Regions from separate parts of the Streptomyces sp. NPDC048462 genome, predicted to be linked through region 2. Evidence: riboswitches for the same ligand, from Rfam matches in the RefSeq annotation. Region 2 holds a riboswitch; each other region holds the start of a gene.
The links. Region 2 has a riboswitch for cyclic di-AMP ahead of ACGFU6_RS18395 (transglycosylase family protein). Riboswitches for the same ligand answer to the same signal wherever they lie in the genome.
Positions count from the first base shown of each region.

Region 1: linked by a shared signal. The riboswitch ahead of ACGFU6_RS24040 (C40 family peptidase) and the one ahead of ACGFU6_RS18395 (transglycosylase family protein) in region 2 are both predicted to bind cyclic di-AMP.
Region 3: linked by a shared signal. The riboswitch ahead of ACGFU6_RS30815 (peptidoglycan DD-metalloendopeptidase family protein) and the one ahead of ACGFU6_RS18395 (transglycosylase family protein) in region 2 are both predicted to bind cyclic di-AMP.
Region 4: linked by a shared signal. The riboswitch ahead of ACGFU6_RS09070 (M23 family metallopeptidase) and the one ahead of ACGFU6_RS18395 (transglycosylase family protein) in region 2 are both predicted to bind cyclic di-AMP.

Region 1 is NZ_JBICXG010000015.1:39,652-42,850, reverse strand. Features, by position in the region: gene ACGFU6_RS24050 (LysR family transcriptional regulator) at 1-722, opposite strand, end outside; gene ACGFU6_RS24045 (LysE family translocator) at 795-1,451, shown strand; gene ACGFU6_RS24040 (C40 family peptidase) at 1,485-1,958, opposite strand; cyclic di-AMP (ydaO/yuaA leader) riboswitch at 1,962-2,158, opposite strand; gene ACGFU6_RS24035 (hypothetical protein) at 2,463-2,774, opposite strand; gene ACGFU6_RS24030 (ATP-dependent Clp protease proteolytic subunit) at 2,779-3,199, opposite strand, start outside.
Region 2 is NZ_JBICXG010000010.1:29,816-33,014, forward strand. Features, by position in the region: gene eno (phosphopyruvate hydratase) at 1-645, opposite strand, end outside; gene ACGFU6_RS18395 (transglycosylase family protein) at 952-1,698, opposite strand; cyclic di-AMP (ydaO/yuaA leader) riboswitch at 1,703-1,874, opposite strand; gene ACGFU6_RS18400 (transglycosylase family protein) at 2,257-3,199, opposite strand, start outside.
Region 3 is NZ_JBICXG010000024.1:103,631-106,829, reverse strand. Features, by position in the region: gene ACGFU6_RS30820 (tyrosine-protein phosphatase) at 31-843, opposite strand; cyclic di-AMP (ydaO/yuaA leader) riboswitch at 1,256-1,445, shown strand; gene ACGFU6_RS30815 (peptidoglycan DD-metalloendopeptidase family protein) at 1,449-2,384, shown strand; gene ACGFU6_RS30810 (SGNH/GDSL hydrolase family protein) at 2,603-3,199, shown strand, end outside.
Region 4 is NZ_JBICXG010000004.1:118,021-121,219, forward strand. Features, by position in the region: gene ACGFU6_RS09065 (M16 family metallopeptidase) at 1-1,055, shown strand, start outside; cyclic di-AMP (ydaO/yuaA leader) riboswitch at 1,267-1,433, shown strand; gene ACGFU6_RS09070 (M23 family metallopeptidase) at 1,446-2,249, shown strand; gene ACGFU6_RS09075 (GntR family transcriptional regulator) at 2,471-3,181, shown strand.

The DNA of each region.
Region 1 (3,199 bases), on a different contig from region 2:
GCGCTGACCAGTGCGCACACCAGGGCGTAGCCGGGCGACTCACAGACCACCGCGGGCAGTGCGCCCGCCTCGGCCAGTGCGTTCTCCACCCCGCGCCGAGGCGGATGGGTGGGGGCGCTGCTGATCAGCGGCCGGCCCGCGAGGTCCGTCACCGGGAGCCGCCCGCTGCCGTCGGCCAGGACCTGACCGACCGCGGTGATCAGCACCAGCTCCTCGACCAGCAGCGGCTCGGCGCTGAGCCCCGAGGGGAGCGGCGCCGTGGCGGCCGGTTCGTACGCGTGGGTCAGCGCGAGGTCGACCTCGCCGCCGGCCACGGCCGCCACCCCGCCGGGCGGCTCGTACTCCGTGACGATCAGCTCCACGTCCGGGTGCGCCCGGCGGAAGGCGCTCAGCACGGGAGGCAGCAGATGGATGCCGGCCGTGGTGAAGGTGCCGACCCGCAGGCGCCCGCCGGAGAGCCCGGCCAGCCGCGCCAGCTCGTGGCGCGCCTGGTCCATCTCGTCCAGGACCCGTCTGGCCCGGCCGGCGAGCAGCTCGCCCGCAGCGGTCAGCCGGGCGCCCCGGTGGTGCCGTACCAGCAGTGCGGCACCGGCCTCCCGCTCCAGCTTGGCGAGCTGCTGGGAGAGCGCGGGGGCGGTGTAGCCCAGGCGGACGGCGGCCCGGGTGATCGAACCGGCCTCGGCGACCGCCACCAGCGCCGCCAGCCGTGTCGGGTCGTACATTAAGCGTTCCTTTTGGCAGACCCACAAGATTGCAAGTACATGCTAAAGGCTGTTCGGGTCCAGGGTGGAGCCATGGATGCCCAGCTGACCGCCTTCCTCGGAGTCGCGGCCGTCATGGTCGCGCTTCCCGGAGCGGATTTCACCGTCGTCGTACGCAACGCTCTCGCCTCGCGGTCGGCGGGGGTGGCGACCGCGCTCGGCGTGGCCGGGGGACTGCTCGTCCACACCGCGCTCGCCGTCGCCGGGCTGGCCGCCGTGCTGGTGGCGGTGCCGGTGCTGTTCCGCACGGTGCAGCTCCTGGGCGGGGCGTACGTGCTCTACCTGGGCGTCAGCGCACTGCGCTCGGCCCGAAAGGGGCGGGCGAACGCCACCGGGACCACGGCGGACCACCCGGACGGCAAGGCGGACGCGGAGGCTGCCGTCGGGACCCGGCGCGCACTGCGCCAGGGCTTCCTGACCAACGCGCTGAACCCCAAGGCCCCGGTGCTCTTCCTCAGCCTGCTTCCGCAGTTCGTCCCGGCCGGGGCCGCCCCGCTGCCCAGGACGCTGCTGCTCGCCGCGATCGTCGTGCTGCTGGCCCTGATCTGGTTCCCGGCCGTGGCGCTCCTGGTGGACCGGCTGGGCCGGTGGCTGCGCCGGCCGCGTACCGCCCGCGCGATCGAGGGCGGCAGCGGCGCGGCACTCACCGTGCTGGGGGCTGTGCTGGTGACCGGCACCCTGCTGCACTGACGGGAGCCATGCGTCCGGTGGGGTGCGGCGGCGTCAGCCGACCCGGCCGTAGTAGACGCTCTTCGTCCAGATCCTCTCCAGCCGCACCACGGCGCCGGTCTTCGGCGAGTGCCAGATCTTGCCGCTGCCTGCGTAGATGCCCACGTGGAAGATGCTGCGGCCCGAATGGAAGAAGACCAGATCGCCGCGTTGCCGCTTCGACGCCGAGATGTGGCGGGTCTTGTTGTACTGCTGCTGGGCCGTGCGCGGGAGCTTCTTGCCCGCCTTCTTGAACGAGTAGAGCGTCAGCCCGGAGCAGTCGAAACGGCTGGGGCCGGTGGCGCCCCACCGGTAGGGCGATCCCTTCTTCGACGCGGCGATGTTGAGCGCCTTCATCGAATGAGTCGCGGCCTGGGCGTCGGTCACGGCGCCGGGGACGAACAGCGTGCCGCCGACGGCGGCGAGCGTCATGATCGAGGCCGTCGTGGCCCGAGCGAGGAGAGACGGGACATGAACCTGCGCAGTCATGCGCAACCCTTCGTCAGCCGCCTGTGAAGGATGACCTGTCGGGTTCGGGCCGGCGAAGTCGCCCGGCCGCACAAGGCGGCTTCACCCCGAGGGACGACCGGAAGTCCGGTCGGCCCGTTGTGCTTGGGTCCTCCACTCCTGCCGATCCACTCCTGTCGACCAGGCATCCGGACAGCGGCAGGACTCGGCGTCCGCCCGGACCGCCCCGCCGCGGTGGCGGGGGCTTGTCGTCCCAGGGATCTTGACTCACCGAACGCCGGATTTCCGAGGTGAAACGGTGATATGTGAGGCTCGTCACGACTGACCCGTTCGGGTGGACAGGGGCCTTGCGGGGAGTCGCAGCACTTCTCCAGCCGTTGCGGTATCAGGGGTGGAACGGCGGATTTCACCCATGGCCCACCTCGAAAGCGCAAGTTGACCCGTCCCTCGTGCGAGGTAACACCTGCGCCGAACGAGCGAGAGAAATTGATCCACCCGTCGGGCGTGTCGGTGCGGGGGAGTTGATCAACTCGGCGGGTCGGGTGGCACGGTGAGCCGCCCGGCTCGGCGCTCGCCGTCCAGCACCCGTAACGCCCGCGTCAACGTGTCGGAGTGGATCTGCGTCTCGCCCCGCTCGTGCATCAGCGCGAGCGCCTCCCGCAGCGCCACCGCGTGCGAGGCGAGAGCCTGCGCGGCGCGCAGGGCCCCATAGGTACTGTCCGCGCGGGCCGGGTTGATCCGGCCCAGCTGGTCGACGACCTCCAGATAGCGGTCGATGAACTCGCCCTCCGCTCGGGTGAGGGCGGGCAGTGGCGGGAAATCCGGTGGCTGCGCCATCGGTTCACCTCGTGACGGGCGGCAGCGCCGCGGGCCCGCGGTTCTGCACGATGTGGTCGACCAGCCCATACGCCTTGGCGCCCTCGGCGTCGAGGATCAGGTCGCGCTCGGTGTCGGCGGTGATCTCCTCGGCGGGGCGGCCGGTGTGACGGGCCAGCATGCCCGTCAGCGTCTCGCGCATCCGCAGCAGTTCCCGCGCCTCGATCTCCAGGTCGGACGGCTGTCCCTGCACGGGCTCGGCGAGTTCGGGCTGCTGCACCACGACCCGTGCGCCGGGCAGTGCGTGCCGGCGGCCGGGAGCTCCCGCGGCCAGCAGCACGGCCGCGCCGGCGCCGGCCTGGCCGAGGCAGAAGGTCTCCACCTCGCAGGTCAGGTACGCCATCGTGTCGTACACCGCCGTCATGGCCCCGAACGAGCCGCCGGGC
Region 2 (3,199 bases):
GTTGGACTCCAGGTTCGGCGCGAAGCCGCCCTCGTCACCGAGACCGGTGGACAGGCCCTTGGTCTTCAGGACCTTCTTCAGGGTGTGGTAGACCTCGGCGCCCCAGCGCAGGGCCTCGGAGAACGACTCCGCGCCGATCGGGGCGATCATGAACTCCTGGATGTCCACGTTGGAGTCGGCGTGCGACCCACCGTTGAGGATGTTCATCATCGGGACGGGCAGCAGGTGCGCGTTCGGGCCACCGAGGTAGCGGAACAGCGGCAGGTCCGAGGCCTCGGACGCGGCGTGGGCGACGGCGAGCGAGACGCCGAGGATGGCGTTGGCGCCGAGCGAGCCCTTGTTCTCGGTAGCGTCCAGGTCGAACATGGCCTGGTCGATCAGCCGCTGCTCGGTCGCGTCGTAGCCGACGAGCTCCGGGCCGATCTGCTCGATCACGGCGAGGACCGCCTTCTCGACGCCCTTCCCGTGGTAGCGGTTGGGGTCACCGTCGCGAAGCTCAATGGCCTCGAACGCACCGGTGGAGGCTCCGGACGGAACGGCAGCACGACCCGTGCTGCCGTCGTCGAGGCCAACCTCGACCTCGACCGTGGGGTTGCCCCGGGAGTCGAGGATTTCCCGGGCTACGACGACGTCGATGGACGGCACGAGGCATCTCCTTCTGGGATATGACGCTGGTTGCGCAGGGTCGCTTTGGCCTTGCGACAAGAGCCTAACCGGCCCGGCCGTCTCAGTCGGCCGCCCGCCCGTCCCCTGGGACGAAAAAGGACCCAAGGGCGGTGATAGCGGGGCGAACAACCAGAAATTTACTGACCAGTAACTACAACAGTTGAACAATCACCCGGAGTTTCCCGGCCCGTCGGGCCCGCAGACCGGCGACCGACAGACCCCGGCCCGGCACGCGTGGGGGGAAGACGCGGGCCGGGCCGGGCGATCGGCGAGGAGAGTGCCGGACTACTTCACCAGGTGCAGCTGCTGCCCCGGGAAGATCATGTCGGCGTCCTTGACGATGTCCTTGTTCAGCTTGAACAGCTGCTCCCAGCCGCCCTTGACGTCGTGGTCGGCCGCGATCTTGCTCAGCGAGTCGCCGGTGACGACCTTGTACTCGCCGTCACCCTTCTTGACCTTCTCGCCGGTCGGGGTGGTCACGGTCTTCTTCTGCTCGGCCTTGGGGGCGGTCGAGCGGTCCGAGCGGTTGGTGGCCGGGGCCTCGGTGCGCTCGGCCTTCTTCGGCTCGGCCTGCTGGGCCGGGGCGGACTCCTGCTTGGGAGCGGACTCCTGCTTGGGAGCGGCGGAGCCGGTGTCGACACCCGGGTCCACGCCGTCGTTGCTCAGGTTGCCGGCACCGGCGCAGGACCAGGCGCCCGGTCCCTGCATGTCGAGGAGCTTCTCGGCCACGGCGATCTGCTGGGACTTGCTGGCCAGGTCGGCGCGGGCCGCGTACTGCGTACCGCCGGCGGCGGCCCAGCTGGACTGCGAGAACTGCAGACCGCCGTAGTAGCCGTTGCCGGTGTTGATGGACCAGTTGCCGCCGGACTCGCACTGGGCGACCGCGTCCCACGTGGAGACGGAGGCGGCGGAGGCGCCGGTGGCACCCATCAGGGGCACGGCGATGGCGGCACCGGTCACACCGGCGAGCGTGGCGATACGGACGGCCCTGGACGGGCGGCGGTGCTTGTTGCCCTTGCTGTTGAGCAGCATCGAGACTTCTCCTCACCGACGCCTGCGAGGTGAGCTGTCGGGTTCGGGCCAAGTGAGTTGCCCGGTCGCACGTCCTAGCGCACGACTTAACCCCAAGCCGGTCCTGATCCGTCCTGCGACGATCGGGCCCGGCACTTACCTGGGTCCCCCGCTCCTGCCTACGGCGCTTTACGCGTCTGTTCCCTTCGACCGACGGCAGGATTCGGCGTGACGGTCGACGGGGCCCGCGGTGCGAGCGGTTCTGACCGTAAACACACGCAACCCCTACATTCAAAGAAGGACATACCGGATAAACAGCCCTTCCTTGCATCGGATAAACGCCTGTTTGCGCAGGTCGGAACGGATGCGGAGGGAGCTCCCGGACAAGACGCGCCAGTTCACGCAAAGAGACCCATGTCTCACTTAGTTCAAAGTGGGACATAGGTCTCTTAAGTACCCCGGATTCGAGGTGATTTCAGCTGTTGATCAGACCGTTTCCACGGCCGCTTCCACCGCTGCTTCCAGGGCGGCCCTGACTGGGCCTCAGCCGGTCGCCTCAGTTGGTCGTCCCGGCCGGTCTCAGCCGGCCTTCACGCCGAGGTCGAGGTGCTGACCGGGCAGGATGAGGTCCGGGTCGGAGCCGACGGCCGCCTTGTTGGCCTCGTACAGCCCGGTCCAGCCGCCGGGCAGCTCCTGCGCGTCGGCGATCGCCCAGAGGTTGTCGCCGGGCCGGACGGTGTACGTGCCGTCGGCGGCAGGCGCACCCTTGGCGCGCCCGTCACCTTCGCCACGCGAGGCGTGCCGCCCCGAGTCCCGCCCGTCGCCGGTCCGCTCCGGGGCCGGCGCACCGCGGTGCTTGCCGCCCGTCTCGGCGGCCGGAGAGGCTCCGTCCCGGCCGTCCGCGGGGCCGGTCTCGCCGGAGGAGCCGGACGCCGGAGGCGTGGCGTCCGGGGAGGCCGAGGCGTCCGGCTTGCGGTCCTTGCTGTCCTTGCTGTCGGCCGGGCCGGCCGTGGAGTCGTCCGACGGGGCCTTCGTCTTGTCCTCGGCCGCGTCGTCCGCCGGGTCGGCGCTCTTCGACGGGTCGGCACTCGCGGACGGGTCCGCGCTCTCCGACGGGTCGGCGGCCGGGGTGGCGGCCGGATCGACGCCCGGGTCGACGCCCGGCAGGGATCCGTCCGCGGCGAGGCCGGAGATGACGGCGCAGCTGGGCCACGCCTTCGGCCCCTGGTCGTCCAGCACCTTCTCCGCCACGGCGATCTGCTGCGAGCGGCTGGCGAGGTCCGCGCGCGAGGCGTACGCCTCGCCGCCGTAGGACTTCCAGACCTCCTGCGAGAACTGCAGGCCGCCGTAGAAGCCGTTGCCGAGGTCGGCACTCCACATGCCGCCGCTCTCGCACTCCGCGACCCGGTCCCAGGTCGAGGCGTCGGCGGCGTGCGCACCTGCCGCGCCGAGCAGCGGGATGGCGATGGCCGATCCGGTCACGCCTGCGGCGACGATGATCGCGGGTGCCTGCCGAGGGCGA
Region 3 (3,199 bases), on a different contig from region 2:
CAACCCCGTGGCCCCTGGCCCGGCGGACGCTCACGCCTCTTCGAGGAGCCGCTCGCGCAGCCGCTCCCGCGTCGCGGGGGTGATCCTCAGCCCCTCGGAGAGGTAGCGCTCGGTGCCGCCCCAGGTCTCGTCGATCGTGGCGAAGGCCGCGGCGAGGTATTCGCTGTGGGCGCCGAAGAGGGGGCTGAGGAGCTCCATCACCTCGGGCGACATGCCGGCCGCCGAGGTGTCGCTGCGGCGGACCCGGTAGCGGCGGTGGGCGTCGTTGGACTTGAGGTAGTCCGCCTCGACGGCCTCGCGGCCGACGCCCACCGCGAGCAGCGAGACCGCGATCGAGAGCCCCGCCCTGTCCTTGCCCGCCGCACAGTGCATCAGGGCCGGGACGCTGTCCTCGGCCAGGGCGTGCAGCACCCGGCTGTGCTCGGCGGTGCGGTCCAGGATGATCGAGCGGTACGAGGAGACCATCCGCGCCGTGCCCTGGCCGTCGCCGAGGATCCCGCGCAGCTCGTCCATCTCGCCGTCGCGCACCATCCGCCAGAACTCGCTGCCGTCCGCCGGGTCGGTGAGCGGGATGTTCACATTGCGCACGCCGGGCAGCTCCACGTCCGCCCCGTCCAGCTTGAGGTCCGCCGCGTTGCGGAAGTCGAAGACCGTGTGCAGCCCGAGGCCGCCGAGGAACGCCGCGTCCTCGGGGGTGGCGCCCGCCAGGTGACCGCTGCGGAAGAGCCGTCCGTAGCGAACCCGGCGGCCGTCCGTGGTGGGCAGTCCGCCCACGTCGCGGAAGTTACGGACCCCCGCCAGCTCGGGTTCCGTCGACGGGGTCTGCGGCAGCTGCTGCGTCACGGTCACTCCTGGAGGCTCTGCCGCCGACGCGTGTCGCCGACGGGTCCACTCCCGTGACGATACGACATCGGATATTCAGCCGATCATCCCGGCGGCGGCTCTGATGCCGCCACCGTGCGCCGCCTCTTCGTGGAGCGCCGGCGGGGACGATGGGCATGACATGTCCGTATTGAGGCTTTTAGTCGAACATGCCGTGCTTATGCGGGAGATGGTCACCCGCTCGTGAGCGGGATCATATCCGTGACGGTGTGTGGCGGCGGGCCCGTTGGGTAATCCGTACGCCGCGCGGAATGCCAAGATCCATAATCCACGGAGTGTCACCGTAATTCCGTGCCGATTTCCCGGGGCGGAATCCGGAGCGGAACCCGTGGCTTGTTTCCGCCGTCCCGGCTCGCTTACGTTCCATGTCAATCCGGATGGAACGCCTAATCCTGCCGCCGTCCGGAATTCGCACCCACTCACCGTGTGGCAGGAGCGGGGGAACCAGGTAAGCCGCCGACCGGAGAGATCCGGCCGGCTCGGGGTGAAGTCGCGCCAGGCGCGACCGGGCATCTCCAGCCCGAACCCGACAGCTCACCTCGTAGGCGCCGGAGAGGAAATTCTTCATGCCCATCCCGGGTAAGCACCGCCGTCCCAAGTCCGCCACCATCGCCCGCGGCGTCGTCGTCGCGAGCGCCGGCGGAGCCGTCATCGCGCTTCCGCTGCTCGGCGCCACCGGTGCCAACGCCGCGGAGCAGGCCGCTCCCGCCACCGCGCAGTCGGCCGCCGCGCACGCCACCCCGGCCAAGCCGGTCGCGGACAAGCAGTCCGGCACCAAGACCTACTCCGTGGTCTCCGGCGACTACCTGTCGAAGATCGCTGCCGAGCACAAGCTCAAGGGCGGCTGGGAGAAGCTGTACCAGGACAACCGCAAGGTCGTCGGCGACGACCCGAGCCTGATCTTCCCGGGCATGAAGCTGACCCTCGGCGGCAAGGCCTGGGGCCACGCCCCGGCCACCGGCTCGCACACCTCCACGGGTGACACCACCCCGTCGAAGGCCCCGTCGAAGGCTCCGGCCAAGACCGAGTCGAAGGCCCCCGCGGCCTCCACCGACACCCAGGCGTCCAACACCGCCTCCGCCGACCAGGGCTCGTCCTCCGGCTACGTCCACCCGGTCCCCGGCAACCACACCACCGCCTACCGTGCCTCCGGCGCCAGCTGGTCCAGCGGCAGCCACACCGGCATCGACTTCCCCGTCTCCACCGGCACCAGCGTGAAGGCGATCACCTCCGGCACCGTCGTCACCGCGGGCTGGGGCGGCGCGTACGGCAACGAGGTCGTCATCAAGCACGCCGACGGCCACTACTCGCAGTACGGCCACATGTCCTCGCTCTCCGTCTCGGCGGGCCAGACCGTGACCGCGGGCCAGCAGGTCGGCCTCTCCGGCGCCACCGGCAACGCCACCGGCCCGCACCTCCACTTCGAGGTCCGCACGGGTCCGGCGTACGGCTCGGACATCGACCCGATCGCCTACCTGGCGTCGCACGGGATCAACGTCTGATCCAGGCGGTACCGGTCCGGTGACCCGGACCTGAGCAATACAGCGGAGGGGCGGTGCGCGGCGGCGCACCGTCCCTCCGCTTATGTGCGGCCGGTGTTCGGAGGACGGTCGCACTTATTCCCCCTTTACCGAAATCTGACTGGGTGGTCTATCTCACCACCCGTCAACCCCGTATTACGGTCGCGTAGGTCACAATCGACGGTGCAGGATATGCCCTTGTGGCAGACGATTCGAGAAACATCCGACAGGGCGTCATCAACCGACAGGGCGCCATCGAGTCGTACGCGGCGATTGGCGACAGTTTCACCGAGGGAGTCGGCGACCTGGGCCCGGACGGGACATTCGTCGGCTGGGCCGACCGGTTGGCGGTAATCCTCGCCGACCAGCTCCCGGACCTCGAAACGGCGCAGGACACCACGGGTGCCGCGCACGGAAACTTCCGGTACGCCAATCTCGCCGTACGAGGACGCCTCCTCGACCAGATAGTCGAGGAGCAGGTACCGCGCGCCAAGGAACTCGCCCCCGACCTGGTGAGCTTCTGCGCGGGCGGCAACGACATCATCCGGCCGGGCACCGACCCCGACGACGTCGCCGAGCGCTTCGAGCGCGCGGTCGCCGAGCTGACCCGGTCGGTCGGCACCGTCATGGTCACCACCGGCTTCGACACCCGCGGCGTTCCGGTGCTGCGCCATCTGCGCGGCAAGATCGCCACCTACACCGCCCATGTGCGGTCCATCGCGGACCGCTACGACTGCCCGGTGCTCGACCTGTGGTCGCTGCGCTCCGTGCAGGACCGGCGCGCCTGGGACGGCGAC
Region 4 (3,199 bases), on a different contig from region 2:
CCTCCCGCCTCGCCAAGGCGCTCGGCCTGGTCGCCGAGGCCCTGCGGGCACCGGCCTTCGCGGACAGCGAGATCGAGCGGCTGGTGAACAACCGGCTCGACGAGATCCCGCACGAGCAGGCGAACCCCGCCCGGCGCGCGGCCAAGCAGCTCTCCAAGGAGCTCTTCCCGGCCACGGCCCGCATGTCCCGGCCGCGCCAGGGCACCGAGAAGACCGTCGAGCGGATCGACTCCGCGGCCGTGCGCGCCTTCTACGACGCCCACGTCCGTCCGTCCACCGCGACCGCGGTGGTCGTCGGTGACCTCACCGGCATCGATCTGGACGCCCTGCTCGCCGACACCCTGGGCGACTGGTCGGGCAACACCGCCGCGTCCCGGCCGGTCCCGCCGATCACCGCCGACGACACCGGCCGGGTGGTGATCGTGGACCGCCCCGGAGCGGTGCAGACCCAGCTGCTGATCGGGCGGATCGGCGCCGACCGGCACGACAGCGTCTGGCCGGCCCAGGTGCTCGGCACCTACTGCCTGGGCGGCACGCTGACCTCCCGGCTCGACCGGGTACTGCGCGAGGAGAAGGGCTACACCTACGGCGTACGCGCCTTCGCCCAGGTGCTGCGCTCCTCGGCCCGGGACTCCGCCTCGGGGGCGACCGGCGCCGCGATGCTCGCCATCAGCGGATCGGTGGACACGGAGTCCACCGGACCGGCGCTGGAGGACCTGTGGAAGGTGCTGCGGACCCTGGCCGCCGAGGGCCTGACGGACGCCGAACGCGAGACGGCCGTGCAGAACCTCGTGGGCGTGGCACCGCTGAAGTTCGAGACGGCCGCGTCCGTCGCGGCCACCCTCGCCGACCAGGTCGAGCAGCACCTCGCTGACGACTACCAGGCGCAGCTGTACGCGCGCCTCGCCGAGACCGGCACGGTCGAGGCGACGGCAGCCGTGGTCAACGCCTTCCCGGAGGACCGCCTCGTCACGGTCCTGGTCGGGGACGCCGCGCAGATCGAGGAGCCCGTCAGGGCTCTCGGCATCGGAGAGGTCTCGGTCGTCACCGGCTGAGCCGCCACCGCCCCCGACTGCGGGGCGGGAGCGGGGCCCTGGCGGGTCGTCTGCCGCCAGGGCCTTCCTTTTTGCCCGCTTTGGTGGAGAGGTTGCCTGTCTGCCCTGTGGGATGCGCTACAAAACCGCCTGTCCGTTTGGTGCGGGGAAGTACCCCCGCTTAGCGTCGGCCCGGCTGTCCGTCACTCGTATGCCGCATCCGCGACGTACCGGGCAGTCATCGCCGAGTCCCCGTCAGGCGCGAGCCCGGGGAGCCGGGGACCCACACAGTCCCTGGGGTGAATCGGATGACCGTGCCTCGACGAGGCCGGGGATCCGTAGGAGACCTTCCTGCTCCGAACCCGTCAGCTAACCCGGTAGGCGAGAAGGAAGGAAAGGACCAGCCACTTCATGGCGTTCACCCGTGCCACGGGGAAGCACCGTGCCCCGAGCCGTATGACGTGCCGGGGCGCGAGGGCCGTCGGTATCGCGACCCTGGCCACCACCGGCGTCATCGGATCCCTGGCCTCCCCGGCCCTCGCCGCGGACACCGGGGCCCCCGCCGCAGGCGACACCGGCCTCTCCCAGATCATCGCCATCGAGGGCGGCCTGGCCGCCCGGATCGACGCCCAGGCGGACGTGCAGCGGCACCAGGCCGACGCCGCCGAGGCGAAGGCGGAAGCCGAGGCGAAGGCGAAGGCCAGGAAGAAGGCCGAAGCGAAGAAGAAGGCCGAGGCCGCCGCCAGGGCCGAGGAGGCCCGCGAGAGCGAGGCGCGCGCCGCCCGCTCCGCCGAGCGCGCCCGGCTGGGCGCCTTCCAGCTGCCCGTCGCGGGCTCCTATGTGAGCACCGGCTACAAGTCCAGCGGCTCCCTGTGGTCCTCCGGCAGCCACTCCGGCATCGACTTCCACGCCGCCTCCGGCACCTCCGTCGTCGCCGTCGGCGCCGGTACGGTCGTCGAGGCGGGCTGGGGCGGCGCGTACGGCAACAACATCGTGCTCCGGATGACGGACGGTACGTACACCCAGTACGGCCACCTCTCCTCGATCGACGTCTCCGTCGGCCAGAGCGTCGGGCGGGGACACCGGATCGGACTCTCCGGCTCCACCGGCAACGCCACCGGGCCGCACCTCCACTTCGAGGCCCGCACCACCCCCTCGTACGGCTCCGACATGGACCCGGTCGCGTATCTGCGCGCCCACGGCGTCAGCGTCTGACCGGCACGCGGCACCTCACCGAAGGCCCCGGCGTCGCGCCGGGGCCTTCGGCCGTACCCGGCCGCCGGAACGCCGTCCGGCACCCGTTCCCGAACGCCTCCGGGGTCAGAAGATATTCATGAATTTCGGCCCGGCATCGGAAATGCGTCCGCATTGCAATAGAGTCACAGGACAGGCGTCGATCGGCCGCGTTTCGCGGGGATTAAGGCGGAGGTTCGGACATGCGCATTCCGGCGCATTCGGTATGCACGGCAATCCGTGACGACATCGTCTCCGGTGTCTTCGAACGCGGCAGCCGGCTCACCGAGGAAGTGCTCGCACGCCGTTACGGGGTCTCCCGCGTCCCGGTGCGCGAAGCGCTGCGCACCCTGGAGTCCGAGGGCTTCGTCGTCACCCGCAGGCACGCCGGGGCCTGCGTCGCCGAGCCCGACGAGCAGGAGGCGGCGGACCTCCTGGAGGTCCGCATGCTGCTGGAGCCGCTCGGTGCGGCACGGGCCGCCCAGCGCCGCACCGACGCCCACCTCAAGGTCTTGCGCGGTCTGGTCAGGCTGGGCCAGGAGCGGGCCCGCCGGGGCGAGGGCGAGGACCTGCGCTCACTGGGCGGCTGGTTCCACGAGACCCTCGCCCAGGCCTCCGGCAGCCCCGGCCTGATCGCGCTGCTCACCCAGCTACGGCACAAGATCGCCTGGATGTACGCGGTCGAGCAGCCGGCCCGCCCCGCAGAGGCGTGGGCCGAGTACGGGGCCATCGTGGACGCCGTGGCGCGCGGCGACGCGGAACGGGCGAGGGCGCTCGCCGCCCAGCACGCCGAGCGGGCCACCGTCGCGCACCGGCTGCGCCGCCCCGGCCGGCCGGGAGGCGCAGCCGCACCCCCGGCGGCCCGGGTGAGGACTTCGCAACATGCCGTAAACACCCCCGGCGGCCGACATTAACAATTACGCCGTATACAA